Regions from separate parts of the Janthinobacterium sp. JF4 genome, predicted to be linked through region 2. Evidence: predicted binding sites of a transcription regulator. Region 2 holds the regulator's gene; each other region holds the start of a gene.
The links. Region 2 encodes sigma-54, which starts transcription at its own class of promoters, with help from an activator protein. Its sites were predicted from a motif close to TGGCANGNAANCTGCTTT; they were not measured.

Region 1 (8,500 bases), on a different contig from region 2:
CGCCGGCGATGCCGCACAGCACGGCCGACAAGGTCCACACGAACAGCTTGAACCACAGCGGGTTGTAGCCGAGGAACATCAGCCGCGCCTCGCTGTCGCGCACGCCCTGCAGCACGCGCCCCAGTTTCGAGCGGACAATGGCGCGCGCGCCGATCAAGGCCGCCAGCAGGAAAGCCAAAGTCAGCAGAAACAGCACGGCCCGCGTGGCGGGCGCCGTGATGCTATGGCCCAATATCGTCTTGAAATCCGTGAAACCGTTGTTGCCGCCAAAGCCGGTGTCATTGCGGAAGAACAAGAGCATGAAGGCATACGTCATCGCCTGCGTGATGATGGAAAAATACACGCCCTTGATGCGTGAGCGAAAGGCAAAGTAACCGAAGACAAAAGCCAGCACGCCTGGCACCAGCACGACGAGGGCCATGCAGTACCAGAAATGTTCCGTAAATGCCCAGTACCACGGGTAGGTTTTCCAGTCGAGAAAGACCATGAAGTCGGGCAAGCTGCTGTGGTACTGGCCCTGCTCGCCGATGGCGCGCATCAGATACATGCCGTGCGCATACGCGCCCAGGGCAAAGAACACGCCGTGGCCCAGGGACAGGATGCCCGTGTAGCCCCAGACGAGATCCAGCGCCAGCGCGGCCAGCGCGTAGCACATGAACTTGCCCACCAGCGCCACCGTGTAGGCGGACACGTGCAAGGCATGCCCTTCGGCAAACGCCAGGTTGAAAATCGGCAACAGCGCCGCCAGCACCGTGCATGCGGCAATCGCCAGCCAGACGGGCCGCGTGAACAGGCCCTGCTTGTTTTGACAGGAGATAGTCATTCGACGCTGCGTCCCTTCATGGCAAACAGGCCCTGCGGCCGGCGCTGGATAAAAATGATGATAAATACCAGAATGGCGATCTTCGCCAGCACGGCGCCCGCCACCGGTTCGAGAAATTTGTTCACTTCACCTAAGCCCAGCGCGGCGATCACGGTGCCGGCCAGCTGGCCCACGCCACCGAGCACCACCACCATGAAGGAGTCGACGATGTAGCTTTGGCCCAGGTCCGGCCCCACATTGCCCAGCTGCGACAGGGCCACGCCGCCCAGGCCCGCGATGCCGGACCCGAGGCCGAAGGTCAGCATGTCGACCTTGCCCGTGGCCACGCCCACGCAATCGGCCATGCGGCGGTTTTGCGTGACGGCGCGCACGAACAGGCCCAGGCGCGTCTTGTTCAAAATCAACCACACGGCCACGACGACGACGACGGCGAAGACGATGATGGCCAGCCGGTTGTACGGCAGCACGAGGCCGCCCAGCACGGTGACGCCGCCCGACATCCAGGCCGGATTGGCCACTTCCACGTTTTGCGCGCCAAAGATGGTGCGGACAAGCTGCATGAGGATCAGGCTGATGCCCCAGGTGGCCAGCAGGGTTTCCAGCGGACGGCCATACAGCCAGCGGATCACCGTGCGCTCGAGCGCCACGCCCACCAGCCCCGCGACGAGAAAGGCGGCAGGCAAGGCGGCCAGCAGGTAGGCATCCTGCAGTCCTGGCAGGTAGGCGCGGAAAAACAGCTGGCACAGATAGGTCGTGTAAGCGCCTATCATCAGCAATTCGCCATGCGCCATGTTGATGATGCCCATCAAGCCGAACGTGATGGCCAGCCCCAGCGCGGCCAGCAGCAGCACGCTGCCCAGCGAGATGCCGTAGAACACATTGCCGGCAAATTCCATGCGCGCCACTCTGCCCTTGATCTGGCGCATGGTGTCGATGGCGGCCAGTTGCACGGCTTCGTCCGGCTCACCGGCGCGGCCATCCGTACCCTTGTCCAGCATGGCTTGCAGCACGGGCAGCAAGCGCGCATCGCTGCTGCCCGCCAGCGCCTGCACGGCGGCCTTGCGCGTGGCCGCGTCCGGCGCATGCAGGTTGGCGCTGGCGATCAGCACCTGCAATAGTTGTTTAATGTCAGCATCGCTTTCCCGCGCCAGCGCGGTGCGGATCAGGGGCAGCTGCACCGGGTCGACGGCGCGCTGCAGCGCCTGCGCGGCGGCCAGGCGTGTGGCCCGCTCGGGCGCCAGCAGTTGCAGCCCCGACAAGGCGCCCGCCACAGCCGCGCGCAAGCGGTTGTTGACCATCACGCCATCGATGCCATCGGGCAGCGGCACGCTCTGACCGAGCGCCGGGTCATATGCCTGCTCGCCATCGACGATATACACCGTGCCATCGGGCGCGGCATACAAGGCGTCATCCTGCAAGGCTTGCAGCACGCGGGCGGCATCGGGCGTGGCCAGGGCGGCGATCTGGGCGACGGCAGCGATCCTGGTGTCGGGATCGTCGCCGGATAGCGGTTTCAGCAGGTCGGGAGGGATGGCAGCCTGCGCAGACAGCGGCAACAGGCAAAGTAATAGCAAAATACGACGTAGCAGACGCATGCGGAAAGACCTCTCATCGTTACTTCAGCCCAAGCGAAAATCTGGGGTCAGACGGGGACGCCAAGTTCCGTCGGGGGAATTCGTCCCAATGGGACGAATTCCGATCGCGAAGCGACGGACCCCGGCCTTTCTGCCGCTAACTCATAACTTCTGCTTGCCCTCATTGCCCTTGATAAACGGGCTCCAAGGCTGGGCGCGTATTGCGTCCTTGGTTTTCCACACGACATTGAATTGCCCATCAGCCTTGATCTCGCCGATCATCACGGGCTTGTGCAAGTGGTGGTTGGTCGGGTCCATGGTCAGGGTGAAGCCCGATGGCGCCTTGAAGCTCTGGCCCGCCATGGCGGCGATCACCTTGTCCGTGTCCGTCGATTTTGCCTTCTCCACGGCTTGCGCCCACATGTGGATGCCGACATAGGTCGCTTCCATCGGGTCGTTCGTCACCACCGAACCCGCATTCGGCAACTTTTGCGCCACGGCATACGCTTTCCACTGCCTGATGAAGGCCGCGTTGACGGGATTCTTGACGGACTCAAAATAATTCCAGGCCGCCAGGTGGCCCAGCAAGGGCTTGGTATCGATGCCGCGCAACTCTTCCTCGCCCACGGAAAACGCAACGACGGGCACGTCCGTGGCTTTCAGACCCGCATTGCCCAGTTCCTTGTAGAACGGCACGTTCGAGTCGCCATTGATGGTGGAAATGACGGCTGTCTTGCCGCCCGTGGAAAACTTCTTGATGTTGGCGACGATGGTTTGATAGTCGGCGTGGCCGAACGGCGTGTAGACCTCGCTGATATCGCTATCCTTGACCCCTTTGCTTTTCAGGAAGGCGCGCAATATCTTGTTGGTGGTGCGCGGATATACGTAATCCGTGCCCAGCAGCACGAAGCGCTTGGCGCCGCCGCCATCCTTGCTCATCAGGTATTCGACGGCGGGTATCGCCTGCTGGTTCGGCGCGGCGCCCGTATAAAACACATTCTTTTCCAACTCCTCGCCCTCGTATTGCACCGGGTAAAACAGCAGGCTGTTGAGTTCCTTGAACACCGGCAAGACGGATTTGCGCGACACGGATGTCCAGCAGCCAAACACGACGGCAACTTTATCCTGCGCCACCAGCTGGCGCGCTTTTTCCGCGAACAAAGGCCAGTTCGATGCGGGGTCGACGACGACGGCTTCCAGCTTCTTGCCCAGCACGCCGCCCTTGGCATTGATCTCGGCGATCGTCATCAGCGCCACGTCTTTCAGCGACGTCTCGGAGATGGCCATGGTGCCCGACAGGGAGTGCAAGATGCCCACCTTGATCGTATCGGCGGCCAGGGCCGACTGCATGGTGATGGACGTGGCCAGGGCCAGTGCGCCGGCGGCGGCCGCTTTCAGGATGATGCGTCGTGACATGGGGACTCCTGTGATGGGTTCGTGGGGGTCGGGCTGGGCTACGATGTTGTTAAAGCAGAATGCATGCCAGCGCCAACCGTCGTCCGCCATGGTGCGTGCACGCCAGCGCCGCACGAAAAAAAACCTGGCCGCACAAGGACTGTGCAGCCAGGTTTCAAATTGCCGTAAAACGGTGCGCGGCAGGCTTTACATCTTGCGCGGTGCACCTCGCAAACGGCGCCAGCCCTTGCGGCCCAGCGGGAACAACAGCACGAAAGCGATCAGCCACGGCAGGATATAGGCCATGGCCGTGATGGCGTTGGCCACGCCTTCCGACAGGTTTTCCGTGAAATTGCCCAGTGCGCGCTTGACGGGGCGCCAGAACGATTGTCTGCCTTCGGCGCTGATGACCACATTCAGCAAGTCCGTATCAATACGCTGCATCAACAGCGCATTGGCCGCCGTCGCCTGCTCCAGTTCCACTTGCACGGTGGCCAGTTCCTTGGTGACCTTGATCAGGGCATCGACGTTGGCGCCCGAGCGCTTTTCCAGGTCTTGCAGCTGGGCCTGGTACTGCCTGAGCATGTCCAGGCGTTTCTTGCTGTCGAGCACAGGACGGCCCAGGTCCTCCACCTTGGTGCCCTGGCTGGTGACGTCGCCTTCGGCCGCGACCAGCGCAACGAGCTTCTTGATACCGGCAGGCTTGGCGCGCATGCTGATGCGCGCATGCACGTAGCGGCCGCTGTCGACGCTGGAATCGAGCAGCAAACAGCCGTTTTCCGTATCGGCCTTGCAGGCGGCGACCACTTTCTCATACAGGGGCCGCACTTGCGCTTCGCGCGTATCGACGCTGACATTATGTTCATAGGCAAGGAACTCGCTGCCCTTTTCCTTGCCGTCAAGACGGGCAGCGCTCGACTGCCCGCCGCTCTCGCCCTTGCTGCCGCAGCCGGCCAGCAGCATCAGGCCAATCAGGCATATGGATATTTTTTTCATGATTTCTTTCTTTGGATTATTTTTGCAGCGGCAACAATTCGATATCGGGCAAGTGCGCCGCCACATCCTGCACGGTCGCATGGCCGGTCAGGGACGCCACTACCTGCGGCAACGGTGCCGGCCAGATTTCCGGCAAGTCGCGCTCTTCGGGCGCCAGCACGGGAAAGGCCGGCTGCTCGCGTGGCGGCGTGAAGGCGGCCGCCCTGGCGCGCACGGCCGGATGGTCGCTGTCGCTGTACAGGCTGAAAAGTCGGTAGACATGGCATCCAGGTCATGCAAAAAGATAATGCGCGATTCTAGTCGAAGCGGCACGAAATCGAGCGTTTCCTTGCGCAGGAACAAAGAAAAACCTTGCGTCAGGCTGGCTGCGCGGGGGCCGGCGACTTTGGCGGCGGGCCGGTAGCTGGTATCATGCGGACAAACGCAGCAGGCCCTATTGGCCCCGCACATGGCACTACCTTGCGAAGCGGCCCCCGCCGCCGACGCCTCCCTACAGATCAGAGAAACGAGTTCCCTATGAGCACTTCATCGTCCCACCCATCGTTCTGGCGCCGAATCCCGCTGGCTTTCGGCGCCTTCTTCAGCACCCTGTCGGACGCAGCCTATGCGGCCCGCGTGGAAAAACTGTCCCTGCCCGAGGCTGCGCCCGTGGCGCCTGCTCCTGCGCCAGCTCCCGTGCCGACGCCGGCCGCCGCTCCCATCATCTTGAAAGAAGCGACGCCGGACGCCGCCCTGCAACTGCTGGCCCTGCTGCAACGCGAAGCGCGATTGATCGACTTTACGCAGGAAAACCTGGGCAGCCATGCCGATGCCGACATCGGCGCGGCCGCCCGCGTGGTGCATGAAGGCTGCGCCAAGGTCATGCGCGAGTATTTCACCATCGAGGCCGTGCGCCAGGAAGCCGAGGGCAGCCGCATCGTGCTGCAGGAAGGTTTTGACTCCGCGCAAGTTCGCCTGACGGGCAACGTGGTCGGCTCGGCGCCATTCACGGGCACCCTCAGCCACCGCGGCTGGCGCGCCTCCAGCGTGCGCCTGCCGAAACTGAGCGGGCAGCACGACGCCGCCATCCTGGCACCGGCCGAGGTGGAACTGTGAACGATCAAACCAACACCACCGCGCGCTACGCCATCGGCATCGACCTGGGCACCACCCACAGCGCGCTGTCGTATGTGAACCTGGTCGAAAGCGATGGCGAGCAATCGAGCCACGGCGTGCTGAAGGTGCCGCAGCTGTCGGCGCCGGGCACGGTCGAAGACCTTGCGCTGCTGCCGTCGTTCGTCTACCTGCCGCACGCCGATGAAGTGGCGGCGGGCGACCTGGCCCTGCCCTGGGTCACCGAGGAAGCGGAAGCGCCATTCGTCGTCGGAGAAATGGCCCGCAGCCGCGGCGCCACCACGCCCATACGTCTGGTCTCAAGCGCGAAAAGCTGGCTGTGCCACCCGGGCGTGGACCGCCGCGCGGCGATCCTGCCGAACGACGCGCCGGCCGAAGTGGCGCGCATTTCGCCCATCACGGCCGCCACGCGCTACCTGACGCACTTGCGCCAGGCCTGGGACAACGCCCACCCGCAAGCGCCGTTCGCCGAGCAGGAAATCACCGTGACGATTCCCGCATCCTTCGACCCGGCCGCGCGCGAGCTGACGATGGAAGCTGCGCAGGCGGCTGGCTACACCTCGCTGACCCTGCTGGAAGAGCCGCAGGCAGCCCTGTACAGCTGGATCCAGACCAGCGAAGGCCGCTGGCGCAAGGAAGTCAAGCCGGGCGACATCATCCTGGTCGTCGACGTGGGCGGCGGCACCAGCGACTTTTCGCTGATCGCCGTCCTCGAGCGCGACGGCGTGCTGGAACCGCACCGCGTGGCCGTCGGTGAACACATCCTGCTGGGCGGCGACAATATGGACCTGGCGCTGGCCCACCTGGTGGCCCGCAAACTGGCCGCCAACGGCACCCAGCTGGACGCCTGGCAGATGCGCGCGCTCACTTATGGCTGCCGCAGCGCCAAGGAAAGCCTGCTGGCCGACAGCGGCCTCGATGTGGCACCCATCGTCGTGCCGAGCCGCGGCTCGAAACTGATCGGCGGCTCCATCCGCACGGAACTGACGCGCGCGGAAGTGTCCACCTTCATCCTCGACGGCTTCTTCCCGCAGGTGGAAGCGTCGAGCCGCCCCGCCGTGCGCACGCGCGCCGGCCTGACGCAACTGGGCTTGCCGTATGCGCAGGACGCGGCCATCACGCGCCACCTGGCCGCATTCCTGGGCCGGCAAGTAGCGGCGACAAGCGAACTGGAAGGCTTTGCGGGCCGCCAGGCGGACGGCGCCAGCTTCCTGCACCCGACGGCCGTGCTGTTCAACGGCGGCGTCTTCAAGTCCGACCTGCTGGTGCAGCGCATCATGGCCACCGTCAACGACTGGCTGTACATGGAAGGCGCGGAACCGGCGCGCATGCTGGCAGGGGCCGACCTGGACCTGGCCGTCGCGCGCGGCGCCGCCTACTACAGCTACGTGCGGCGCGGCCATGGCGTGCGCATCCGGGGCGGCACGGCCAGTTCCTTTTATGTCGCCATCGAGTCGGCCATGCCGGCCATCCCCGGCATGGAACCGCCTATCCAGGCCCTGTGCGTGGCGCCGTTCGGCATGGAAGAAGGCAGCGAACTGGAACTGCCGGGCCAGCAATTCGGCCTGGTCGTCGGTGAACCCGTGCACTTTCGCTTCTTCGCCTCGTCCACGCGCCGCAACGACCAGATCGGCGACCTGCTCGACTTCTGGGGCCCCGATGAATTGCAGGAGCTGAGCGAAATCCAGGCTACTTTATCTGCCGAAGGCCGGTCGGCCGGCGACGTCGTGCAGGTGAAACTGCATGCGCGCGTGACGGAAGCGGGCACCCTGGAGCTGCTGGCCGTTTCCCCTGATGGCGCCGAGCGCTGGAAAGTGGAATTCGACGTGCGCGGCACGCCGCAGCAATAAGCATGCGCAGCGCTGTGGGCAAGCCGGCCTTCCTGGTCGGCATCGACCTGGGCACCACCAACACGGTGGTCGCCTATGCCAATGCGGCCAATGCGGCCGATATGCAGGCAGGAATCGAGCTGTTCGCCATCGAGCAGCTGGTCGCTCCCGGCGAAGTGGGCGCACGCCCCCTGCTGCCTTCCCTGCGCTACCACCCTGCCGCCGGCGAACTGGCGGCGGGCGACTTGCAGCTGCCCTGGCCGCAGCAGGACGCGGCCGGCGTGGAGCATGCCGTGCTGGGCGCCCTGGCGCGCCAGCTCGGCGCGCAGGTACCGGGCCGGTTAGTTGCCAGCGCGAAGAGCTGGCTGTCGCATGCGAACGTGGACCGCCAGGCGCCGATTTTGCCGTGGGACGCCGATGCCGACGTGGCCAAGGTGTCGCCGGTGGCGGCCAGCGCCAGCTACCTCGCGTATGTGCGCGCCGCGTGGAATCACCGCTTCCCGCACGCTCCCCTCGAAGAGCAGGAACTGGTGCTGACCATTCCCGCCTCGTTCGACGAGGGTGCGCGCGCACTCACCTTGGCATCGGCGCGCATGGCGGGCTTGCCCACGCTACGATTGGTGGAAGAACCGCAGGCCGCCTTTTATGACTTCCTGCAGCGCCGGCGCGCCACGCTGCGCGCAGACCTGGCCAATACGCGCCGCATTTTAGTGTGCGACGTGGGTGGCGGTACCACCGATTTCAGCCTGATCGACGTCGCCTTCGATGAC
Region 2 (8,500 bases):
GAACTTGGGAAGCGAGAATTCGAGCCCGATGGAAAACATCAGGAAGACGACGCCGAACTCGGCCAGGGTGTGGCTGGCCTCGTTTTCCGCCGCCAGGCCCAGCGCATGGGGCCCGATGACGATGCCAACGGCCAGGTAGCCCAGCATGGGCGGCAAATGCAACATTCTGAAAGCGACCACGCCCAGCACGGCGCTGCCGAGTAACATCAGGGTCAGTTCAAGCGAGGAAAACATGGGTTGCCCGGTGCGGTCAATGGAAATCGTTGTTTGTTGTGACTGGCAAGTTTTTTGCTTTCCTAATTCGTTTATACTTTGGGCATGAGTGTAACCCATGAAAAAACAATGCTGAAAGCTTTTGATCGAATTGACATGCAAGCGACGACCGAGCGCGCCGTCGCGCTGGCCCGCACCACCTTGCAGATCGAGTCCGACGCCATCGTTGCGCTGCATGCGCGCCTGGCCACGGACGACAGCGTGGGCCGCGCCGTGGCGATGCTGCTGCAATGCAAGGGGCGTGTCGTCGTCTCGGGCATCGGCAAATCCGGCCACATCGCGCGCAAGATTGCCGCCACCCTCGCTTCCACCGGCACGCCGGCCCTGTTCGTGCATCCGGCCGAAGCGGCCCATGGCGACCTGGGCATGGTCACCTCGGACGATGCGTTTATTGCCATCTCGTATTCGGGCGAATCGTCGGAACTGATGGCCATCATGCCCGTCGTCAAGCGCATGGGCGGCGTGCTCATTTCCATGACGGGTAAACCGAACTCCAGCCTGGCCCAGCTGGCCGACGTGCACCTGGATATTTCTGTTGAAAAAGAAGCCTGTCCGCTGAACCTGGCGCCGACGGCCAGCACCACCGTCACCCTGGCCCTGGGCGACGCGATCGCCGTGGCCTTGCTCGACTTGCGCGGCTTCAAGGAAGAGGATTTCGCCCGCTCGCATCCGGGCGGCGCCCTGGGCCGCCGCCTGCTCACGCACGTGCATGACGTCATGCGCAGCGGCGAGCAGGTGCCGAAAGTGCCCGTGGAAGCGTCGCTGCTGCAGGCTCTGGAAGAAATGACCCGCAAGGGCATGGGCATGACGGCCGTCGTCGACGCGGACAACCGCCCGGTGGGCGTGTTTACGGATGGCGACTTGCGCCGCATGTTCGAGCGCGTGCAGGATTTCACGCAAGTGGAGATCCGCGACGTCATGCATGCGCAGCCGCGCAGCATCGCGCCCGAACGCCTGGCCGTCGATGCCGTGGCCGTGATGGAGCAGTTCCGCATCAATCAGATGCTGGTCGTCGATGCCGACGGCAAGCTGGTGGGCGCGCTGCATATCCATGATCTGACGCAAGCGAAGGTGATCTGATGGACAGCGTAGCGGACAACCTGGCGCGCGCGGCCAAGGTCAAACTGATGATCTTTGACGTCGATGGCGTGCTCACCGACGGCAGCCTGCATTTCGGCCCGGACGGCGAGATGATGAAAACGTTTAATGTGTATGATGGCCTGGGCATCAAGCTGCTGCAGGAATCGGGCGTGCAGACGGCCATCATCAGCGCGCGCCGCTCGGCCATCACGGCGCGCCGCGCGCAAGACCTGGGCATTACCCATGTGCACCAGGGCGGCCACGACAAGCTGACGCCGTTTCGCGAACTGCTGGCGTTGACGGGCTTGACGGAAGAGCAATGCGGCTATATCGGCGACGACGTCATCGATGCGCCCATCCTGAAACGCGTGGGCTTTGCCGTCAGCGTGCCGGGCGGGCGTCCGGAAGCGCAGGGCCTGGCCCACCATGTGACGCAGGCCGGCGGCGGCCGCGGCGCGGTGCGCGAGATCTGCGAATTCCTGCTGCGCGCCCAGGACAACTATGCGCGCGTCATGGCGCCGTTCCTGGAGTGAGGCGCGCCGCCTCGCCAGTGACCTTTGAAAGAGTGAAGCCCTATGCGTAAGCCAGGAGGCGCCCATCGCTGGCGCATGATTTTTACCGTGCTGGGCGCGGTCGTCGTCGCGTTGGCCAGCTTTTGGCTGCTCGAAGTGATGAACAAGAATAGCCAGGACATCACGGCCAGCAAGCATCTGGATGAGCCCGACTATTTCATCACCAATTTCAGCATGGTGCGCATGGATTTGACAGGCAAGCCCAGCTATATTGTGTCGGGCACCAAGCTCACGCATTATCCGCTGGACGATTCGTCCGATATCGACCAGCCCTTCGTGCGCAAGCTCACGCCCGGCATGCCGCCGTTGAACATGAATGCGGAACTGGCGCATATCGACCAGGACAATACCCGGCTGCAACTGCACCGCAAGGTCGTGATCGACCGCGTGGCCAGTCCGAAGGCGCAGAACCTGACGGTCAGGACGGAAGCGCTGACGGTGTTTCCGGACGAGGAAAGAATGGAAACGGACGTGCCTGTCGATATCCTGACGGGCGCCTCGCGCATCAATGGCATCGGCATGAAGGCCAATAACGCCACCGGCGTGGTGGAAGTGCAGAATGCGCTGCGCATGGTCCTCCCGCCGAAACCGCGCCCGGCCGCGGCGGCAAAATGACAGAACGAAACAAGGAAACCATACTATGAAGAATATCTTGCTGTTGACTCTATTCTCGACCGTTTGCTCGTTGGGCGTGATGGGCGTGGCGCATGCCGAGAAGGCCGATTCCGAGAAGGAAGCCGTCATCACGGCACGCAGTGGCCACGTCGATGACGTCAAGCAGGTGCGTACCCTGACGGGCGACGTCGTGCTGGTCAAGGGGACGCTGACCATGAAGGCGGGCCGGGCCCTGATCACGGAAGACCCGCAAGGCTACCAGTTCATTACCTTCTGGGCCGATCCCGGCAAGCTGGCCACCTTCCGCCAGAAGCGCGATGGCGCGGGCGACCTGTGGGTCGAAGGCGAAGCGGAGCGCGTGGAATACGACAACAAGACGGAAGTGGTGAAACTGTTTTCCAAAGCCAAGCTGACGCGCCTGGAAGGCACGAAAGTGACCGACGTGGCCAATGGCGCCTTCATCTCGTATGACAGCCGCAAGGAAGTGTTTGCGATGGAAAATTCCGATAGCGGCACCAGCACCGCCGATGGCGGCAGCGTGCGCATGGTGATCCAGCCGAAGACCAAGGCGCCGGCGGCGGAGAAAGCGCCGGCCACGCCTGCGCCAGGAAAGAAATAATGGACAATACACGTTGCGGCAGCACCCTGATCGTTCGCGGGCTGCAAAAAACCTATGGCAAGCGGCAAGTCGTGCATGATGTCTCGCTGCAAGTCGAATGCGGCGAAGTGGTGGGGCTGCTGGGCCCGAACGGCGCCGGCAAGACCACCTCGTTCTACATGATCGTCGGCCTGGTGCCGTCCGACGGCGGCAGCATCGATATCAGCGGCGTGGACATCTCCAGCCTGCCGATCCACCGCCGCGCGCAGATGGGCCTGTCCTACCTGCCGCAGGAAGCATCCGTCTTCCGCAAGCTGACGGTGGAAGACAATATCCGCGCCGTGCTGGAGATCCAGACCGTCGAAGGCCGTCCTTTGACGAAGGCCGAGATCGAGGAGCGGCTGGATAAATTGCTGGCCGACTTGCAGATTGAAAAGCTGCGTGAGAACCAGGCGCTGTCGCTGTCCGGCGGCGAGCGCCGCCGCGTGGAGATCGCCCGCGCGCTGGCCACCGATCCCCGTTTCGTGCTGCTCGACGAACCGTTCGCCGGTGTCGACCCGATCGCCGTGATCGAAATCCAGCGCATCGTGCGCTTCTTGAAGGAGCGCAATATCGGCGTGCTGATCACCGATCATAATGTGCGCGAGACGCTGGGTATTTGCGACCGTGCCTACATCATCAACCAGGGCTCGGTGCTGGCGTCGGGACGCCCCGACGACATCATCGCGAACGAGTCGGTACGCCGGGTCTATCTGGGCGAACACTTCCGTATGTAAGCCAATGAAACAATCATTGCAGCTGCGCACTTCGCAGCACCTGGCACTGACGCCGCAGTTGCAGCAATCGATACGCCTGTTGCAATTGTCTACCCTGGAATTGCACCAGGAACTAGAGCAATTGCTGACGGACAATCCCTTGCTCGAACGCCTGGACGATCCGCTCGACCGTTCGCTGCGCCTGCTGTCCGACGGCGCCTTGAGTTCCACGGCCGCGCCGGCCGAAGCGCCGCCCCAGCCGCCAAGCCAGGAGGCGCCTGCGGCGCCGGCCGAAGCGGAAACCTTTGACGGCGAGGCGGGCGAGGGCCCGGCCGCCGCGGACGGCGGCGACAGCGACTGGAGCGAGGCGAGCCGGGGCAAGGCGCCCGACGACGAAGATTCGCGCCCGCAATTGGAGGCCCATCACTGCACCCTGCGCGAACACCTGATGGAGCAGATGCGCGTGACGGTGCTCGAATTGCGCGACCGCGCGCTGGTCGAGCTGATCATCGACGCGCTCGACGACAATGGCTACCTGGAAGAGTCGCTCGACGACATCCTGGCGCGCCTGCCGGAAGAGCTGGAAATCGACGCCGACGAGATGCGCACGGCTTTGTCTCTCTTGCAAAGTTTCGATCCCCCGGGCGTGGGCGCGCGCAATGCGTCCGAATGTCTGGCGCTGCAAATCAAGCGCTTGCCGCACATCGCCATGGTGACGCGCCGCATGGCCCTCGTCATCGTGGAAAAGCACCTGGCCTGGTTTGCCCAGCGCGACTTCAACAAGCTGAAAAAAGCCCTCGACTGCGACGATGAAGACTTGCGCGAAGCGCAGACGGTGATTCGCCAATGCAACCCGCATCCGGGCGCCGTGTTCGCCTCGGACGTGTCCGATTACGTGGTGCCCGACGTCGTCGTCAAGCGCGCGCGCAACGGCTGGCAAGTCACCCTGAACAACGACGTCATGCCGCGCCTGCGCGTCAACGCCATGTACGCCAACTTGCTCAAGCAGGGCAAGGGCGAGGGCGCGATGGGCGCACAGTTGCAGGAAGCCAAGTGGCTGATCAAGAATATGCGCCAGCGCTTCGACACGATCCTGCGCGTGGCGCAGGCGATAGTAGAAAGACAAAAGAACTTTTTCTCGCATGGGGCCGTTGCCATGCGCCCCCTTGTGCTCCGTGAAATAGCTGATACACTGGGTTTACACGAGAGTACTATCTCGCGGGTAACAACTCAAAAGTACATGCTGACCCCGCACGGCATGTTCGAGTTGAAATATTTCTTTGGTAGCCACGTCGCCACCGAAGCGGGGGGCGAAGCGTCATCGACGGCGATACGGGCATTGATCGTGCAACTGACAGGAGCAGAAGACCCTAAAAATCCTTTATCCGACAGTAAGATTGCGGACATGCTGGGGGAACAAGGCATGGTGATTGCGCGACGTACTGTTGCCAAATACCGGGAAGCATTGAAAATTCCGCCAGTGAGCCTGCGTAAGTGTTTGTAAGTTTTTTTCGGTTCCTCTGCGGGCCGGATAGGATGGACCGCACGAACCCGATCATCTTTAGGAGTGTGTATGAATCTCACCATCAGCGGACATCATCTCGAAGTGACACCAGCCATCCGTGAATACGTACAAACGAAGCTGGAGCGCGTGAAACGTCATTTCGATCAAGTCATCGATATTGCCGTGATTCTGACCGTGGATAACCTCAAAGAGAAAGAAAAACGTCAAAAGGCCGAAGTCAACCTGCGCCTGAGTGGCAAAACTGTCTATGTGGAAAGCTTGGCGCACGACCTGTATGCCGCCATCGATACCCTGATCGACAAGCTCGATAGGCAAGTGATGAAGTACAAAACCAAAGTGCAAGGGCACGGTAAAGAGGCGATCAAGCATCTGCCAGACAACTCAGAGGAAGACGCCGTCGTCGCCGTCTAAGGCCACCCGCTTCCAGCAGTTGTGATCAACTAAGGGCGCACATTGCGCCCTTTTTTGCGCCTGGACCTGTTGAACGCAATCTTCCCCGCGCAGGCGCTAGAATGTCCTCCACTCTTACTTCTTTTCATTTTGCCATGAGCGACTTCGTCCAGACCTCCATCCGACACCGTACCGGGCATATCGTGCTCGACCGTCCGAAAGCCTTCAATTCCCTGTCGCTGGAGATGGTGCGCGCCCTGAGCGCGGCCCTGCTGGCCTGGCGCGACGATCCGCAGGTGGACGCCGTCGTCATCCGATCCAGCAGCGACAAGGCTTTGTGCGCCGGCGGCGACATCCGTTTCTTTTACGATGCGGGCCTGGCCACGCCGCAAGGCGGCAGCGCCTTGCTGGAAGATTTCTTTACGGAAGAATATGCGCTCAACCATCTCATTCATTTCTATCCGAAACCGTATATCGCCGTGATGGATGGCGTGGTGATGGGCGGCGGCATGGGCGTGGCGCAAGCCGGGCCTGGCAACCGACTGCGCATCGTCACGGGCCGCACGCGCATGGCCATGCCGGAAGTCAATATCGGCCTGTTTCCCGACGTGGGCGGCAGTTATTTCCTGTCTCGCCTGGCCGGTCAACTGGGCCTGTACCTGGGCTTGACGGGCTTGACGATCAACGCGGCCGATGCGCTGTACACGGGCCTGGCCGATGTCTACCTGCCCGAGGCGCAGATGGGAGCGCTGCTGGCCCTGTTCGAATCGACGCCGGGCGAGGCCTTGCCGGTGGCCATCAAGGCGCTGGCGGCGCCGTTCCAGGCCGAGGCGGGCGTTTCTGCCCTGGCCACGGCGCGCGCGGCGCTGGACCGCCATTTCGGCGCCCCTTCCGTGGCCGCCATCATGGCTTCGCTGGCACAGGACGACAGCGGGTTCGCCGCCAGGGCCCTGGCGGCCATGCGCCTGCGTTCGCCGCTGATGATGTCGGTGACCCTGGAATTGCTGCAGCGTGGCGCCCACCTGGGTGTGGCCGATTGCCTGCGCATGGAGCGCACGGTGGTGCGCCACAATTTCGCGCATGGCGAAGTGCTCGAAGGCGTGCGCGCGCTGGTGGTGGACAAGGACAATGCGCCGCGCTGGAACCCTGCCAGCCTGGACGAGGTCGACGCGGCCATGGTGGCGCGCTTCTTTGCGCCCGTCTGGCCTGCCGCGGCGCATCCGCTGCGCCACCTCGATTAACTAGCTGCGCTCGCGGTGGCGCAGCACGACTCTTTCATTGGGGCCGAAGTATTGCGCCAGCCGTTCCGCCATGTACACGGAGCGGTGCTGGCCGCCCGTGCAGCCGAGGGCCACCGTCAGGTAGCTGCGGTTGTCGGACTTGAATGACGGCAGCCATTTCTCGATGAAGGCGCGGATGTCGGCCAGCAGTTCCAGCGCGCTCGGCTGCGCGTCGAGGAAGGCGATCACGGGAGCGTCGCGGCCGTCGAGGGGGCGCAGCGCCAGGTCATAATAGGGATTGGGCAAGGCCCGCACGTCGAAAACGAAATCGGCGTCGAGCGGTACGCCCAGCTTGAAGGCGAACGATTCGAAGAACAGGGTCAGCGGCGCGCGTTCGGAGGCGACGATATCCTTGATCCAGGCGCGCAATTTGTTGGCGCTCAGTTCCGACGTGTCGATCACATGGCCCAGCTGCTCGATGGCCGACAGGCGTTCGCGCTCTTCCGAGATACACTCGATCAGGGTGCGGCGGCTGGCCGGATTCTGGTTCGGACGCAATTCGTGCGACAGCGGATGGCTGCGCCGCGTTTCCGAGAAGCGCGCCACCAGCGAATGCGTGGTGGCCGTCAAAAACATGACCTTGACGTCGTGCCCTTGGTCGCGCAGCAGGGCCACATTGTGCGGCAGGCTGGTCAGCGACTCGGCGCTACGCGCATCGACGGCGACGGCCAGTTGCGGCGTACCTTCGTCGAGCAGCGTTTGCACCAGACTGGGCAGCAAGGCCGGTGGCAGGTTGTCGACACAATAGTAGCCGGTATCTTCCAGCACATTGAGCGCGACGGATTTACCGGAGCCGGATATTCCGGTGATAAGGACGATATGCATACGGCGATCATACAATAAAGATCGGCACTGTGCTCCCAAGGCAATGATCTTTACAAATGATTGCAATTTCGTATGTGTATTTCGTAGGTCGGTTTAACGCAAAGCGGTGCAGCAGGGAATTCACGCAGCATGGCTGCGTGCCTGCGTAACGGTCCTCGCTTGCAAGCGAGGGCTCCTGCCGACACCCGCTAACAATGCCGTCGGATTACGCGGAGCCTTGCCCCGCCTCGGCGGCCCCGCTAACGACCTTGTTAATCGCCGCTCATTGCCAACCTTTGCCGCTCCATGAACTCCTGCAAGGTGTCGATGCCGCGCAGCTGCAAAATGGTGTTGCGCACGGCCGCTTCCAGCAGCACGGCGATGTTGCGGCCGGCGGCGACGGGGATGACGACCTTGCGCACGGGAAGGCCGAGCACGTCTTCCGTGGGGAACAGGAAGGGCAGGCGCTCGACTTCCTCTTCCAGCGCGTTGCGGCGCACGAGGTGCACGATCAGTTTCAAGCGCATCTTGCGGCGCACGGCTGTTTCGCCAAAGATGGCCTTGATGTCGAGCAAGCCCAGGCCCCGCACTTCCAGCAGGTTTTGCAG
Region 3 (6,110 bases), on a different contig from region 2:
AAGACACGCTCGACCGTTTTGGCGCGGCGCTGGAAAGCGTGGCCAGCAACCAGATCTACGCGGAGGACAGCAACAGCGAAAAACCGGCGCCCGGCTATACGGTGTTCAATGCGCGCTTCAACGCCAAGCAAAACGTGGGCAACTGGCGCTTCAAGGAATTTGCCCGCCTGAACAATCTTTTCGACAAGACCTACGTGGGCTCCGTCATCGTCGGCGACAGCAACAAGCGCTACTATGAAGCGGCGCCGGGACGTAATTGGTTGCTGGGCGTTAGCGCGCAGTACTCGTTCTAATAACAAAGCCCGCACATCGACCGATGCGCGGGCTTTTTATCATGCGGCATGGCCTGTTATGGCCGTGCTTCCTTCACGCCATATTTCTCGAAGATGGTTTTCAATTCGCCGCTGGCGGCCATCTCGTTCATGGCTGCCTGCAGCAACTTGCCCACGTCGAGTTGCTGGCGGCTGACGGCCAGGCCCACGGCCCAGCCGGTACGCGGCAAGCGGGCGAACGCCACTTCGCTCAAGGGGAAAGCGGGATCGCTTTTCAGCACTGATTCGATTTCCGACCGGTTGGCCAGCACGGCGTCGAGCTTGCCCGCCTGCAATTGCTGCAAGGCTTCGGCCGCCGTGTCGAAGATACGCACGTCGTCACGGTACTTGCCATTGTCTTCACCCAGCATCAGCATGGCCGCGATCGACACCTTTTCCACGCCGATGCGCTTGCCGGCCAGCGAAGCGACGCCCTCGAATTGCGGCACGGCTTGCGCGCTGCGCGCCAGGCGCACGGTTTCCACGTAGTACGGCGCGAAGATCTCGACCTTGTCGTTATCCGCCATCAACTTCTTGTCGACCGGCACATGCAACATCACATCGGCGGGACCATAACCGAGGTAATGCCCCTTCCACACCATATTGCGCAAATCATCGTTCAGGTTTTCGCCAGCGGGAAATGGCAGCAAGCTCAGTTTCAAACCCAGCTTTTTCGCCAGCGCTTCGGCGATGTCGATATCGATGCCAACGCCCTTGTCGGAAAACGGCGCGAACTCATTGTACACAGCCACTTTCAGGCTGCCCGACTGCTGCACTTTCTGCCAGTCGGCATGCGCCGGCGCGGCTGCGCACAGCGCCAGGCAGGCGAGCGAGAGCATCGCGCGCGCGCCATGGAGTTGAAATGAACGCATGGGACTCCTTTATGATCAGTTCGACTCGCGGCGGGTTTCCAGATAGGTCTTGATGGCCCACATGGCTTCCTGGTTGAACACGCCCTCGAACGGCGGCATGTACACGGCGCCATTGCGCACTTTACCGTGGCGGATGGTGGTCAGGTAGTAATTATCCGTCTCCTTGTAGCAAGCCTGTTTCTTTGTCTCATTCTTGATACTGAAACAATCGCGGTCAAGCTGGCGCAAGTCCGGTGCGATACCGCCCGAGATGGCTTCGATGCCATGGCAGCGGGCGCAATTCTGATTGTAGGCCGAGGTGCCCACCGTCAAGGCCAGTTTGTTGCCCCGATACGGATTTTGATCGAGCCACTTGTCGCCCACCTTGGGCAAGCCCGTGGTGTCGACGCCTTGCGGCGTGACATTGCCGTGCGCATAGGCATGCGGTAAGGTCAGCAGGGAAGTGAGGGCAACGGCGCCGGCGGCGGCAACGCCGAGCAGGGTACGAATGGAATAGGACATGCTGGTCTCCTTGGTTTTTTTAGTGAATATCCAAGAAGAGCAAATGCCATGCCATGCGTATATGCCCCACGTCCGGCCACCCATGTATCAATTTGGAACAGCTGCAACAGCTAGTTGTGTCACCGCGCGCGTCAAGCGGCGGCCACCGTGCAGATGCTGCTCCGCTCCTGCTGCTCGAAAGTAATACGCACGGGCAAAAATCGGGCAATCACCTCCGCATTCGTCAGTGCATGCTGCGAGACCTTGCTGCAACTGAAGCTACCGCCGCCGGCCAGCGCCATGGGCAGCAAGAGCTGGTCGGCCAGGTGCTCGCCGACGGCCGCGTCCGTCTTGAGATAGGCGCGCACCTCGTTCAACAGGCGCTTGGCCACGGATTCGGCCAGCAAGGACTTTTCACCGAAAGCAGTAAACACTTCCGTGACATGCTCATGCTCCAAGGTCAGCAACAAGACATTGCCCGGTCCCTGCTCCGACGGCAAGCCGACGATGCGCAACTGATTGCCGCTCCAGCCCATGCCGCCGGCGACACGCTCGAGCTCGCGCTCGGCCACCCGCACGTGCACGCCCGCCACCACGCTTTCCGCATACCCCGCCTTCCGTTCACCGCGCTGCAGCAATGCGATGGGGCGCAAGCGCTGGCACGGTTGCACGGTGGCCATCACCTCGCCGCCGCCTGCGGGATGAAAGCCATAGCGTTGCAGCGAAATATCCACCTCGGCCCCCATCTGTTCCAGGACGCGGCCATACGCGCGCTGCAGGAAATGCACGGGCGGCGCCATGGCATTGTGCGTGCCACCACTGATGCGCACGGTAGAAGCTCCATCCGCATGCAGCAGGGCCGGCAACAGGGTTTGCAATACCAGGGTGCAGCTGCCGGCGCTGCCGATGGCGAAGCGGTAATCGCCGCCGCGTATGGGGCCAGGCACGAATTCCAGGCTCGTTGCGCGCAGCGCCACTGGCGTCGTGTGCGCCCCGCAAATGGCGGCTGTCGCCTGCACGGCCAGCAGATGCTGGCGCAGCAAGCCGGGCTTTTCCCGCCCCGCGCGGATATTCGTCAGCCGGAATGGCTGCCCCGTGATCATGGACAGGCTCAGCGCCGAGCGCAAAATCTGTCCGCCGCCCTCACCTTGCGCTCCATCTATTTCTATCATCTCTGCTTTCTCTCTTATCCTTTGACGCAGACGACCTGCTTCAAGATATGCACCACACCGACCAGCTCGCGCTGCGCCAGCATCACCGCATCGATATCCTTGTAGGCCATCGGAATCTCATCGATCACGTTTTCATTCTTGCGGCATTCCACGCCTTGCGTGGCGCGGATCTGGTCATCCAGGTTGAAGCGCCGCTTCGCTTCCGTGCGGCTCATCGTGCGGCCCGCACCGTGGCTGCAGCTATGGAAACTCTCCGCATTGCCTTTGCCGCGCACGATAAAACTCTTCGCCCCCATGGAACCGGGAATGATCCCCAGCTCGCCGGCGCGGGCCGAGACGGCGCCCTTGCGCGTGACCAGCACATCCTTGCCGAAGTGGTGCTCCTTCTGCACATAGTTATGGTGACAGTTGACGGCTTCCACGTGCGTCTGGAACGGTTTATGGATGACCGTGCGCACGGCGGCGATCAGGTTCTGCATCATCACTTCTCGGTTGTTGCGCGCAAACCGCTGCGCCCAGCCGACCGCTTCCACGTAATCGTCGTAATGCTGCGTGCCTTCGGCCAGGTAAGCCAGATCCTGGTCGGGCAGGTTGATGAAGTGGGTGCGCATATCCTGCTTGGCCAGTTCGATGAAGTGCGTGCCGATGGCATTGCCCACGCCGCGCGATCCGGAATGCAGCATGAACCATACGGAACCCTGTTCATCGAGGCAGACTTCGACGAAGTGGTTACCGCTGCCCAAAGTCCCCAGGTGACGATAATTGTTCGTATTTTTCAGCTTCGGCGTTTTCAGGCAGATGGCGTCGAATTCATCCTTCAATTGCAGCCACGCGGCATCGACCACCGAGGGCGGCGTATGCCAGGACCCCTCATCACGGCCGCGATGTCCGCGCGTCTTCGGCGACATCCCGTGCGGAATGGCGCGTTCGATGGCGCTGCGCAGCGGCGCCAGATTATCGGGCAAGTCATTCGCCGTCAGCGTGGTCTTCGCCGCCATCATGCCGCAACCGATATCCACGCCCACCGCCGCCGGGATCACGGCGCCCAGGGTGGGAATCACGCTGCCGATGGTCGACCCTTTACCCAGGTGGACGTCGGGCATGACGGCGATGTGCTTGTAAATGAAAGGCAGGGTCGCCGTGTTGCGCAGTTGTTTTTTGGCCGCTTCTTCGACAGGCACGCCACGGGTCCACATTTTGACGGGACGGCTGCCTTCGGTATGCAGGACTTCGTATTCTTCGTTTTTCATCTGCTTCTTTTCTTCTATTTTATAAGGGGTGATGACAAGGCTTGGTAAAACGTCTGCCGACGTATCGGCTCTGGAGGTAGGTATTGGCCATTTCGTTCCTCCCTGCTCTCTACTTTCATCTCGTTGCTACACTCTCTATTGCAAGCGCTGTGCCAGCTTTTAATATTTCACCCAAGATACCTATAAACCATTGATTTAATTAAATAATATTTCAATACATGTTCTGCCGAGCAAGTTCCTGCGCATTACAATCTAAACTATAATTATCTTTTAAGATAAATAGTTATCCAATTTATGCAAGCAAAACGCACCGTTGTCATTGGTTTTCTCGGCACGCAGCTCGACAACGGCAAGGGTGCTGCGCGCTGGGAAAAGTGGCGTCCCAGCGTCGCCCTGACCCAGCATGAAGACAAGATCATCGACCGTTTCGAGCTGCTGTACGCGGGCAGCCAGTTTGACAATCTGGTACGCCAGGTATCGCAGGATATCGCCAGCATCTCGCCTGAAACCACGATGATCGCCCACGAACTACCCATCAGCGATGCCTGGGACTTCGAGAACGTGTACGGCGCCCTCTACGATTTTGCCAACAACTACCCGTTCGATCCGGACAAGGAAGACTACTGGATCCACATCACCACCGGCAGCCACGTGGTGCAGATCTGCATGTTCCTGATGACGGAAGCACGCTATTTCCCCGGCCGCCTCGTGCAAACGTCGCCACCGAAGCGCCAGGGTGCCGGCAATCCCGGCAGCTACGCATTGATCGACCTCGATCTGTCGCGCTACGACCAGATCGCCCAGCGTTTTACGCGCGAACAGGCTGAAGGCGTGGCCTTCCTGAAGTCCGGCATCGCCACGCGCAATGCGAAGTTCAACGGCATGATCGATGAAATCGAGCGCGTCGCCATCAAATCGAAAGCCCCCATGCTGTTGATGGGGCCGACCGGCGCCGGCAAATCGTTCCTTGCGCGCCGCGTGTATGAACTGAAAAAATCGCGCCACCAGATCGATGGCAAATTCATCGACCTCAATTGCGCCACCCTGCATGGCGATGGCGCCGCCTCTACCCTGTTCGGCCATATCAAGGGGGCATTTACGGGCGCCGGCGCGGACCGGCCCGGCTTGCTGCGCAGCGCGCATAAGGGCTTGCTGTTTCTCGATGAAATCGGTGAACTGGGGCTCGACGAGCAGGCGATGCTGCTGAAAGCCATCGAAGAAAAGCGCTTTTTCCCCGTCGGTGCCGATACGGAGGTGCAGAGCGACTTCCAGCTGATCGCCGGCACCAACCGCGATCTGGGCAAAGAGGTAGCCGCCGGCCGCTTCCGCGAAGATCTGTATGCGCGCATCAACCTGTGGACGTACGAATTGCCGGGTCTGGCGCAGCGGCCGGAAGACATCGAGCCGAACCTGGAATACCTGCTGGCGCAATATGGTGCCGAGACGGGTGAACGCGTGCGCTTCAACAAGGAGGCGCGCGAGCGCTTCATGCGTTTCGCCGCGTCGCCTTCGGCCGCCTGGAGCGGCAATTTCCGCGACCTGTCCGCCGCCGTCACGCGCCTGGCCACCTTGTCGGAAGCGGGCCGCATCACGGATGGCGTGGTCGACGAGGAAATCAGGCGCCTGAAACGGCTATGGCAGCATCATGACAAGCCTGCCGGAGGCATGGAAATCGATCTGGCCGATATCATGGGAAGCGAGGCAGCCGCGCAGCTTGACCTGTTTGATGCGCTGCAGCTGAGGTCAGTAATTCAGGTATGCCGACAATCGAACAGTTTGTCCGATGCGGGCCGTACCCTGTATGCCGTGTCGCGCGCGGCGAAGGCCAGGCCAAATGATGCGGACCGGCTCAAGAAATTCCTGGCCCGCTTTGACCTTGAATGGGATGGAGTCTGCCGACCTCATTAACGGAGAAAGGCAGCGCTAAGCGCTGCTTTTTTATGTCCGCACGCGGTTATTGGAAAAAGCATCAGACGTAAAAAAACCCCAACCGGATCACCGGAAGGGGTTTTTTCGAATAACAAG
Region 4 (8,500 bases), on a different contig from region 2:
GAGGATGGCGTGGTCGCCCTCGTCGAGCCGGTTGCGCAGTTTGTTCCAGCTGCGTTCCGTCAACAGATTGCGTCCCACCGTGGGTACAGACACATAGGCCAGGTACAGGTCGATGAACACGCCGTCCGGCGCGCGCGTGGCCTCCGCATCGAGTCCCGCGCCGGGACTGCCGGCAAACAGGGTTTCCACATCCTTGTTACTCAGGCGTACATGTTGAATCAAGCCCTGTTTGAGCATCTGCGCCACGCTGAGTTTCTCGAATACCTCCATGCGGATGCGGGCGATCTGGTCCGGGTCGCGGCCTTGCGCGAAGCCGAGTTTTTTCCGCGACACTTTCAAGGCCGAGGCCAGCACACTTTGGTTGATGATGCGCACAGAGGCCGTGGCCTTCGACACGCCATCGATATCGGCGTGGCTTGCATCTGGCGCGCGCTTGGTTCGCGCATCGATGGCGATGTTCTGTTTCAGCGACAAGCCCTGGTACTGTTTGACAAATTGAAACAGGGGCGCTTCGCCCAAGCCATCGAGAAACACGGGTTCGTGCTGCGACAGGACGGCGACGTCGAGAAAACTGCCCTGTGGATCGATGGCGATCAATAAATTGACGGGTACGCCGGAAAAGCCGGGAATGGGCGCCAGGTCCACCGATTCAAAAACATAGCCGACCAGCTCGGTGGCCGTGGCGTTTTGCCGGAACAAGGGCCAGACGGGCAAGTCGGCTTCCTTGTCGCCGACGACGATGGGAGCGGGAAAGCGCCGTGCCAGCTCGGCCTTGGTCAGTACACCCGCCCACGCCTGTCCCAGGATAAACAGGAATAGCCAGCATCCGATGAATAACCGCATTGTCCGCATCCACTACGCTCCGTGCGGCGCCCTGTTACAAGGCGCCGCGTTGATGGGTTAGAAGAAAATAATGCCGCCCAGGGAGACGCCTTTCATCTTCGCTTCGCCGCCAGCAAAGCCTTTCGAGCGCGTCTGGCCCAGTTCTCCCACCAGGGTGATCGCGCTGTTGAGCGAGTAATACGCGCCCAGGGTCAGGTTGGCGTTCGACTTCAAGCCGCCCGTACCGGCCGTGTTGTCGTCGTTCTTGCTGATGCCATAGGACAGTCCCAGCTTCAGCTTGTCCGTCGTTTTGTACGTGCCTTGCAGCAGCCAGTTCTTCGACTTGGTATCGCCCTGGTCCGCATCGGAGAGTATCCCCAATCCTTTGCCGCCTTGGAAGTTGACCAATACGCCGGCCGGGCCCATCTGGTACGAACCGCCCACTTCCACGCCGCGCATGGTCAGATCATCGACGCCCGGCGTTTTCGACGTGAATTTTTGCGACTTCACACCGAGCCACGCTTTCAAGCCTTCCTGCGCATACGTCAGCTGCGCCTGGACTTGCGGGCTCGACTTCGAAGAATAGGTCGAACCGGCCACGATGGGCGTATCGGAAACAGGGCTGACCAGCGCCACGTCGGCGCCAAAGCCGCCCGACTTCGGCGAGCTGTACATGATCTGGCCATAGTTGCCCAGATAGGTATAGCCGGCGCCGATATGGCCCAGGGTCACCCTGCCCCGCTGCGTCGCCTGCACGGGTGCGCCCGAACCCAACAAGGTCATGTCGGACAGGATCGCATTCGCGCCGAAGATGCCGTAGTCGCGGCCCAGCTTGAAGGTGCCCATCTGCGCATTGCCAAATGTGAAGAAGGCCTGGCGCACATCGACCACGCTGTTCTGGCTGATGGCGCTGTCGGTGGCCGTCGAGTTATAGATGCCGATCAAGGCTTTCACGTCGTACTCGCCCAGCCGCGAGCTTGCCGAGGTGATCAATCCATTTGGCAGCAAGCCGTTGCCGATGGTAGTGCGATCCTTTTCGCCGCCGCAACCGAGCGCCTGGCCACCCAGCGCCAGTCCGCCCACCGCATCGCCCGAACACGACACTTGCGTGTAATAGGCGTTGACGATGCCGCCCACCGACACGGTCCAGTCGCCAGCCTTGATATCGACGGCTTGCGCCTGCCCCATCGCTGCGATTGTCATGACACCCAGGCTCCCCAGCTTGATCAATGTGTTCATTGCTTCTCCTCTTTCTTCTCTGTTTTTAGTGTGCACACCAGTGATTGATGTACCTCAAGCTTTGGCAATAAGCGTGCCCAGCGCGGTTCAGAGGGAACAAGAGAAAAAGCGTATTCAACGTGTGCAGCAGCGGATCAATCACCACTGATAGTGTTCATTTTTTGACCGCAAGTTTGCATAGCAGGCGGACTGGTAAACAAAAAACTGACGGCCTGCGCCGTCAGCAAAAAGAAAACACCTGGCGGACAGGGAGACACCCATCCGAGTGGCCCGGGTGCTTCACCCCATTACTTCGATGCCAGCTTGAAGACCCATACGGAACCGCCCTGTTCCAGGAAGTTGACCTTCTTCGCCACTTCGCCGCCCCACAGCGGCACCGCGCCACCCCAGCCGGAAACGACGGCCACATATTGCGTGTCGCCATCCTGCCAGGTGACGGGCGGCGCCACGACGCCGGAACCCGTCTGGAATTTCCACAACTCCTTGCCCGTCTTCGCGTCGACGGCTTTCAGGAAGCCTTCCGGCGTACCATAGAACACCAGATTGCCGGCCGTACTCATCACGCCGCCCCACAGCGGCGCGTTGTTCTTGATTTCCCAGACGATCTTGCCCGTCTTCGGATCGATGGCGCGCATGGCGCCGATGTAATCGTCAAACAAAGGCTTGATGGTGAAACCGGCGCCGAGGAAGGCGCCGCCCTTCTTGTAGCTGATCGGCTCGTTCCAGATATCCATGCCCCATTCGTTCGCCGGCACATAGAACAGCTTGGTTTGCGGCGAGTACGCCATCGGCATCTGGTTTTTTGCGCCGAGGAAAGCGGGTGCGGCAAACACGGTCGTGCCCTTCTTGCCTTCCTCTCCCTTGGTCGGATCGCCAGGACGTCCGGCGGGGATGAAATTCGGCCGGCCCGTCTTCAGGTCGATGCTGCTGGCCCAGGTGATTTTCTTCACAAACGGAAAGGCGTTCTGCAGCTTGCCGCTGGCCGCATCGATGACATAGAAGAAACCGTTGCGGTCGGCCTTGCCGCCGTAGCGCTTGCCATCCATGTCGAAGGTGACGAATTCGTTGGCGCCGTCGAAATCCCAGGCGTCGTTGGGCGTGTTTTGATACGCCCACTTGATCTGGCCCGTTTTCACGTCCAGCGCCACGGTGGATGACGAGTACAAGTTGTCGCCGGGACGCAAGTGGCTGTTCCATGGCGCCGGGTTGCCGGTGCCAAAGTAGGCGAGCTTGGTTTGCGGATCGTAGGTGCCGCCCATCCAGGTCGAGGCGCCGCCCGTTTTCCACAGGTCGCCCGGCCAGGTTTTGTTCACGGTGCCGGACACGCCGTTGTCGATGGCCTTGCCATCCTTGTCGTAGCGGTGGCCCATATGACCTTCCACCGTCGGACGGCTCCACACGAGATCGCCCGTCATCGGGTTGCGCGCTTCGACCCGGCCCACGATGCCGAATTCGCCCCCCGACACGCCCGTCAGCAGCAAGCCTTCGGCGATCAGCGGGGCGGCCGTCATCGAGTAGCCGGCCGCGTAATCATCGACTTTTTCCTTCCAGACGATCTTGCCCGTGTTCTGGTCCAGCGCCACCAGGTAGGCGTCGAGCGTGCCGAAAATCACCAGGTTGCCGTACAGGGCCGCACCGCGGTTGACCACGTCGCAGCACGGCATGATGCCGTCCGGCAAGCGATGCTCATACTTCCACAGCTTGGCGCCCGTTTTCAAGTCGATGGCAAAGATGCGCGAATACGATGCCGTGACGAACATCTTGCCGTTATGAATCAGCGGCTGCGACTCCTGGCCTCGCTGTTTTTCACCGCCAAACGAGAACGACCAGGCCGGCACCAGCTTGGCCACGGTCTTGTCATTGATCTGCGTCAGCGGCGAATAGCGCTGGCCCTGCGTACCCATGCCAAACGACAGGACGCTGGCCGGATTCTTCGCCGTGTTGTCGAGCATGGCATTGCTGACATTGCCCACGTCGGCCGCCTGGGCCAGCGATGCCAAACCCAAACCGATGAGTATCCCCATGATTTTTTTCTGCACAATCATCTCCCTCTGTTATTAGTATGTGTGTGTAACTCTCAGGTACTTTTTCTGTCGTGCTCATGCGGCTGGGCATGCAACAGCGCGCACTCTTCATCGGTGAACAGGCGCGAGCGCGTCAAAAAGCGCTTGCCGGTGCCGTTGTCAAGTGAAAACATGCCGCCATTGCCGTCGACCACATCGATAATCAACTGGGTATGCTCCCAGTACTCGAATTGCTCGAGTCCCATGTAAAACGGTGTGCCATTCAAATTGCCGAGATAGATATCGGTGTCGCTGACATCGAACTCGCCCAACGCATAGCACATGGGCGCACTGCCATCGCAGCAGCCGCCCGACTGGAAGAACATCAGCGGGCCGTGACGCTGGCGCAATTTTTCCATCATTTCCAGCGCCGCATCGGTGGCGACCACCCGGGCAATTGCTGCACTCATGGCATCCCTTTCTGCGCGCCGCACCTGGACTACAGGTGCGGCGACTGTTGCCGGTTTAGAAGAAGCCCAGGGCTTTCGGGCTATAGCTCACCAGCAAGTTCTTCGTTTGCTGGTAGTGATCGAGCATCATCTTGTGGTTTTCGCGGCCGATACCCGATTGCTTGTAGCCACCGAATGCGGCATGGGCTGGATACAGGTGATAGCAATTGGTCCACACACGGCCCGCCTGGATGGCGCGTCCCATGCGGAAGGCACGCGAACCGTCACGCGTCCACAAGCCGGCGCCCAGGCCGTACAAGGTATCGTTGGCAATCGCCAGCGCGTCGGCCTCATCCTTGAAGGTGGTCACGGACACGACTGGCCCGAAAATCTCTTCCTGGAAGATGCGCATCTTGTTGTTGCCCTTGAACACGGTCGGACGCACGTAGTAGCCGCCTTCCAGGTCGCCCGCCTGCGTGTTGCGCTCGCCGCCAGCCAGCACTTCGGCGCCTTCCTGGCGGCCGATGTCGAGGTAGGACAGGATCTTTTCCAGCTGCTCCTGCGAGGCCTGCGCACCGATCATGGTGGAAGCGTCGAGCGGGTTGCCCTGCTTGATGGCGGCCACGCGCTTCAGGGCCCGTTCGATGAATTTCTCGTAGATCGATTCCTGGATCAGCACGCGCGATGGGCAGGTGCACACTTCGCCCTGGTTCAGCGCGAACATGGCAAAACCTTCCAGGCACTTGTCGAAATAATCATCGTCCGCATCCATCACGTCTTCAAAGAAGATGTTCGGCGACTTGCCGCCCAGCTCGAGAGTGACGGGAATCAGGTTTTGCGCCGCGTAGCCCATGATCAGGCGGCCCGTGCCCGTTTCGCCCGTGAAGGCGATCTTGGCGATGCGCTTGCTCGACGCCAGCGGCTTGCCCGCTTCCAGGCCGAAACCGTTGATGATGTTCAGCACGCCCGGTGGCAGCAAGTCACCGATCAGCTCGATCAACACCATGATGGAGGCCGGCGTCTGCTCGGCCGGTTTCAAGACCACGCAATTGCCGGCGGCCAGGGCTGGCGCCAGTTTCCACACGGCCATCAAGATCGGGAAATTCCACGGGATGATCTGGCCCACGACACCCAGCGGCTCATGGTAGTGATAGGCATAGGTTTCCGCGTCGATTTGCGCGACGGAACCTTCCTGCGCGCGGATGCAACCGGCGAAATAACGGAAATGGTCGATGGCCAGCGGAATGTCGGCATTCATCGTTTCGCGGATCGGCTTGCCGTTGTCGATGGTTTCCGCCGTGGCGATCAGGCTCAGGTTCTGCTCGATGCGGTCGGCGATGCGGTTCAGGATATTGGCGCGCTCGGCAGGCGACGTCTTGCCCCAGGCATCCTTGGCGGCATGCGCGGCGTCCAGCGCCAGCTCGACGTCTTCCGCCGTGGAGCGGGCGATTTCGCAAAATGGCAAGCCGGTGATCGGCGTAATGTTAGGAAAATATTCACCTTTTACCGGTGCAACGAATTTACCGCCAATGTAATTGTCATAGCGTTGTTTGAAGGGATTGGCTACGCCCAGTTTGCTGATGTCTGCGAGATTCATGTCGTCCTCTATCGGGTTAATTAGAATGAAATTACTTAATTAAAATCAAACGTCCTGGTACAGATGGGGGTGAGTACATGGGGTCTTCCGCAAATGCCGTGCCAGCTCGCCGCCCCCTTACAAACTTAGCCGGTTTTACCCTTGTTACAAGGGCGTGGCACCAATCCCGGCGCGCTTTTCAGCGTATCCCCCGGGCATGAAAGGAGGGCCGGGTCTGTTGGCGTTTTGAACAAGGTGGCAGCGTCCTGTTCCAATCCGGGCCAGCCCTGCTGCCGCCCCCCTGCGCCGCTACACAATGGAACAGGTGTACCAGACTGGAACACCTTCTCTGCGCCACTACCGAATCACCACGCCCCATGGCAATTCGCCCACGGCAATATCGGCCACCTTCTGTGCGCTGGCCGTGTCGATGACGGAAACGCTGTTCGAGCGGCCATTGGCCACGTACAGCTTGGCGCCGTCGGGCGTGATGGCCATGTTCCACGGACGCTTGCCGACGGCAATGGTGGCCGTGACCTGCTTGCTGGCCGTGTCGATCACCATCACCGTGCCGTCCGTGCCATTCGAGACATACACCTGCTTGCCGTTGGGGTGGACCACGATGCCATTTGCATTCTTGCCAGCGGGAATGGTGGCGATGGCCTTGCGCGCGGCCATGTCGATCACGTAGACGGCATTGACCAGCTCGCACGCCACGTAGGCGCGGCCCGAGTCCGGACTGAAGCCGATGCCGCGTGGGCGCAGTCCCACGGCGATGGAAGTCACCTGGCGGCGTTGCGCCACATCGATGACGTCGACTTGCTCGGCCTCTTCCGCGCTGACCAGCAGCCAGCGCCCATCGGGACTGAACACGGCATGTTCCGGATTACGTCCCTGCACCTTGATATCGGCGAGCAAGGTACCTGTGTGGCCATCGAGCAAGGCCACGCTATTGTTTTCCTCGACGGCCACGGCCACATAATGACCGTCCCGGGAAGCGCTGACACCTTCGGGCGACTTGCCCAGCGCCACCGCGCGCACGGGCGTGCCGGCAGCGTTATCGATCAGCAACAAGGCGCTGCTGGCGGCGTCCGTGACAAACAATTGCCGCCCGGTGGGGTCGGCGGCGATGCCGCGCGGCCGCTTGCCTGCGGCGATCTGGCGCACTACCTGGTCGGTAGCCGTGTCGATCACGCTCAAGGTGCCCGATTTTTCATTGGGGACATAGGCAAACGGAGCGGCCTGGAGGGCGCTGCTGGCGAGCGCAGGCAGCAGCCAGCACACCTGGCGCAAGCGCGAGAAGAAGTTGGGCATAATCACCTTTTCAATGGAAAAACACAGGAAAAACGCGCGGCATCGGCGCCTATGACAATTGCTGTATGCAAACGCCGTGCCACGGACAAGCGTATAATTTCAGCCCACCAATGGAGACATGGCAGGCATATTGCTTGATAAGACTATGCAGACCTGTGCCGCTCACGCGCTCAAGCAGGCTTTTATTCACATTGGAGAATCCGCATGCAGCATCGTTTCCGCCTGAACACCATCGCCAGCCTGTTTGTCGCCGGCAGCGCCACCCTGGTCCCCCACGTCTTTGCCGCCGAGGCAGCTGATCCGGCCAACGGGCAACTCATGGATACGGTGGTCGTCAGCGGCAGCCGCATCGCCCACCCCAGCCAGGAAGTGCCGGCCTCGATCGACGTCGTCGGCAGCGCTCGCATCCAGGATGGGCAAATCCGCGTCAACGCATCGGAAGCGCTGGCCGCCGTGCCGGGCCTGGTCGTGCAAAACCGCCAGAACTATGCGCAAGACTTGCAGATCTCGTCGCGCGGCTTCGGCGCACGCTCAGCCTTCGGTGTGCGCGGCGTCAAACTCATCAGCGATGGCATTCCCGCCAGCATGCCCGATGGCCAGGGCCAGGCCGCCACCTTCAACCTCGATACGGCCGAGCGCATCGAAGTGCTGCGCGGCCCGTTTTCTGCCATCTACGGCAACCACTCAGGCGGCGTGATCCAGCTGTTTTCCAAGGATGGACAAAATCCCCCGTCCGTCGAACTGAATGTGACAGGCGGCAGTTTCGGCACCAGCAAGGTGGACTTGACGGCGCAAGGCCAGACAGGCGGCATCGGCTACGTGCTCGACGGCTCGCGCTTCCGCACGGATGGTTTTCGCGACCACAGCGCCGCCACGCGCGAACAGGCTTTCGGCAAGATCACCGTCAAGCCGACGAAGGACAGCAAGCTGACCATCGTCGCCAACAGCCTGCACCAAGGCAACACGCAAGATCCGTTGGGCGCCACCTGGGCCACGTTTGCCCGCGACCCGCGCGCCGGCGAAATCGACACGACGGATACACAGAACCCGAGACGCACCCTGGCCGAACGCTACAACACGCGAAAGAGCATCGACCA

Region 1: urtA (urea ABC transporter substrate-binding protein) is a predicted target of sigma-54. The motif match lies at 3,865-3,882, and genes of this name have one in related genera.
Region 3: pedF (cytochrome c-550 PedF) is a predicted target of sigma-54. The motif match lies at 1,721-1,738, and genes of this name have one in related genera.
Region 4: adh (aldehyde dehydrogenase) is a predicted target of sigma-54. The motif match lies at 6,197-6,214, and genes of this name have one in related genera.

The regions. Positions count from the first base shown of each region.
Region 1 is NZ_JCAQAV010000009.1:87,867-96,366, forward strand. Features, by position in the region: gene urtC (urea ABC transporter permease subunit UrtC) at 1-823, opposite strand, end outside; gene urtB (urea ABC transporter permease subunit UrtB) at 820-2,418, opposite strand; gene urtA (urea ABC transporter substrate-binding protein) at 2,560-3,813, opposite strand; gene AC54AF_RS10525 (DUF4349 domain-containing protein) at 4,000-4,788, opposite strand; gene AC54AF_RS10530 (hypothetical protein) at 4,805-5,002, opposite strand; gene AC54AF_RS10535 (DUF2760 domain-containing protein) at 5,305-5,883, shown strand; gene AC54AF_RS10540 (Hsp70 family protein) at 5,880-7,751, shown strand; gene AC54AF_RS10545 (Hsp70 family protein) at 7,754-8,500, shown strand, end outside.
Region 2 is NZ_JCAQAV010000002.1:96,119-104,618, reverse strand. Features, by position in the region: gene AC54AF_RS02285 (cation:proton antiporter domain-containing protein) at 1-234, opposite strand, end outside; gene AC54AF_RS02280 (KpsF/GutQ family sugar-phosphate isomerase) at 319-1,353, shown strand; gene AC54AF_RS02275 (KdsC family phosphatase) at 1,353-1,886, shown strand; gene lptC (LPS export ABC transporter periplasmic protein LptC) at 1,929-2,540, shown strand; gene lptA (lipopolysaccharide transport periplasmic protein LptA) at 2,566-3,159, shown strand; gene lptB (LPS export ABC transporter ATP-binding protein) at 3,159-3,914, shown strand; gene AC54AF_RS02255 (RNA polymerase factor sigma-54) at 3,919-5,397, shown strand; gene hpf (ribosome hibernation-promoting factor, HPF/YfiA family) at 5,467-5,829, shown strand; gene AC54AF_RS02245 (enoyl-CoA hydratase/isomerase family protein) at 5,964-7,049, shown strand; gene rapZ (RNase adapter RapZ) at 7,050-7,913, opposite strand; gene hprK (HPr(Ser) kinase/phosphatase) at 8,165-8,500, opposite strand, start outside.
Region 3 is NZ_JCAQAV010000058.1:14,062-20,171, forward strand. Features, by position in the region: gene AC54AF_RS25415 (TonB-dependent receptor family protein) at 1-293, shown strand, start outside; gene AC54AF_RS25420 (substrate-binding periplasmic protein) at 350-1,183, opposite strand; gene pedF (cytochrome c-550 PedF) at 1,199-1,684, opposite strand; gene rtcA (RNA 3'-terminal phosphate cyclase) at 1,816-2,835, opposite strand; gene AC54AF_RS25435 (RtcB family protein) at 2,850-4,085, opposite strand; gene rtcR (RNA repair transcriptional activator RtcR) at 4,380-5,993, shown strand.
Region 4 is NZ_JCAQAV010000058.1:4,609-13,108, forward strand. Features, by position in the region: gene AC54AF_RS25385 (4Fe-4S binding protein) at 1-843, opposite strand, end outside; gene AC54AF_RS25390 (porin) at 901-2,061, opposite strand; gene AC54AF_RS25395 (PQQ-dependent methanol/ethanol family dehydrogenase) at 2,349-4,085, opposite strand; gene AC54AF_RS25400 (DUF779 domain-containing protein) at 4,139-4,534, opposite strand; gene adh (aldehyde dehydrogenase) at 4,590-6,110, opposite strand; gene AC54AF_RS25410 (beta-propeller fold lactonase family protein) at 6,447-7,403, opposite strand; gene AC54AF_RS25415 (TonB-dependent receptor family protein) at 7,608-8,500, shown strand, end outside.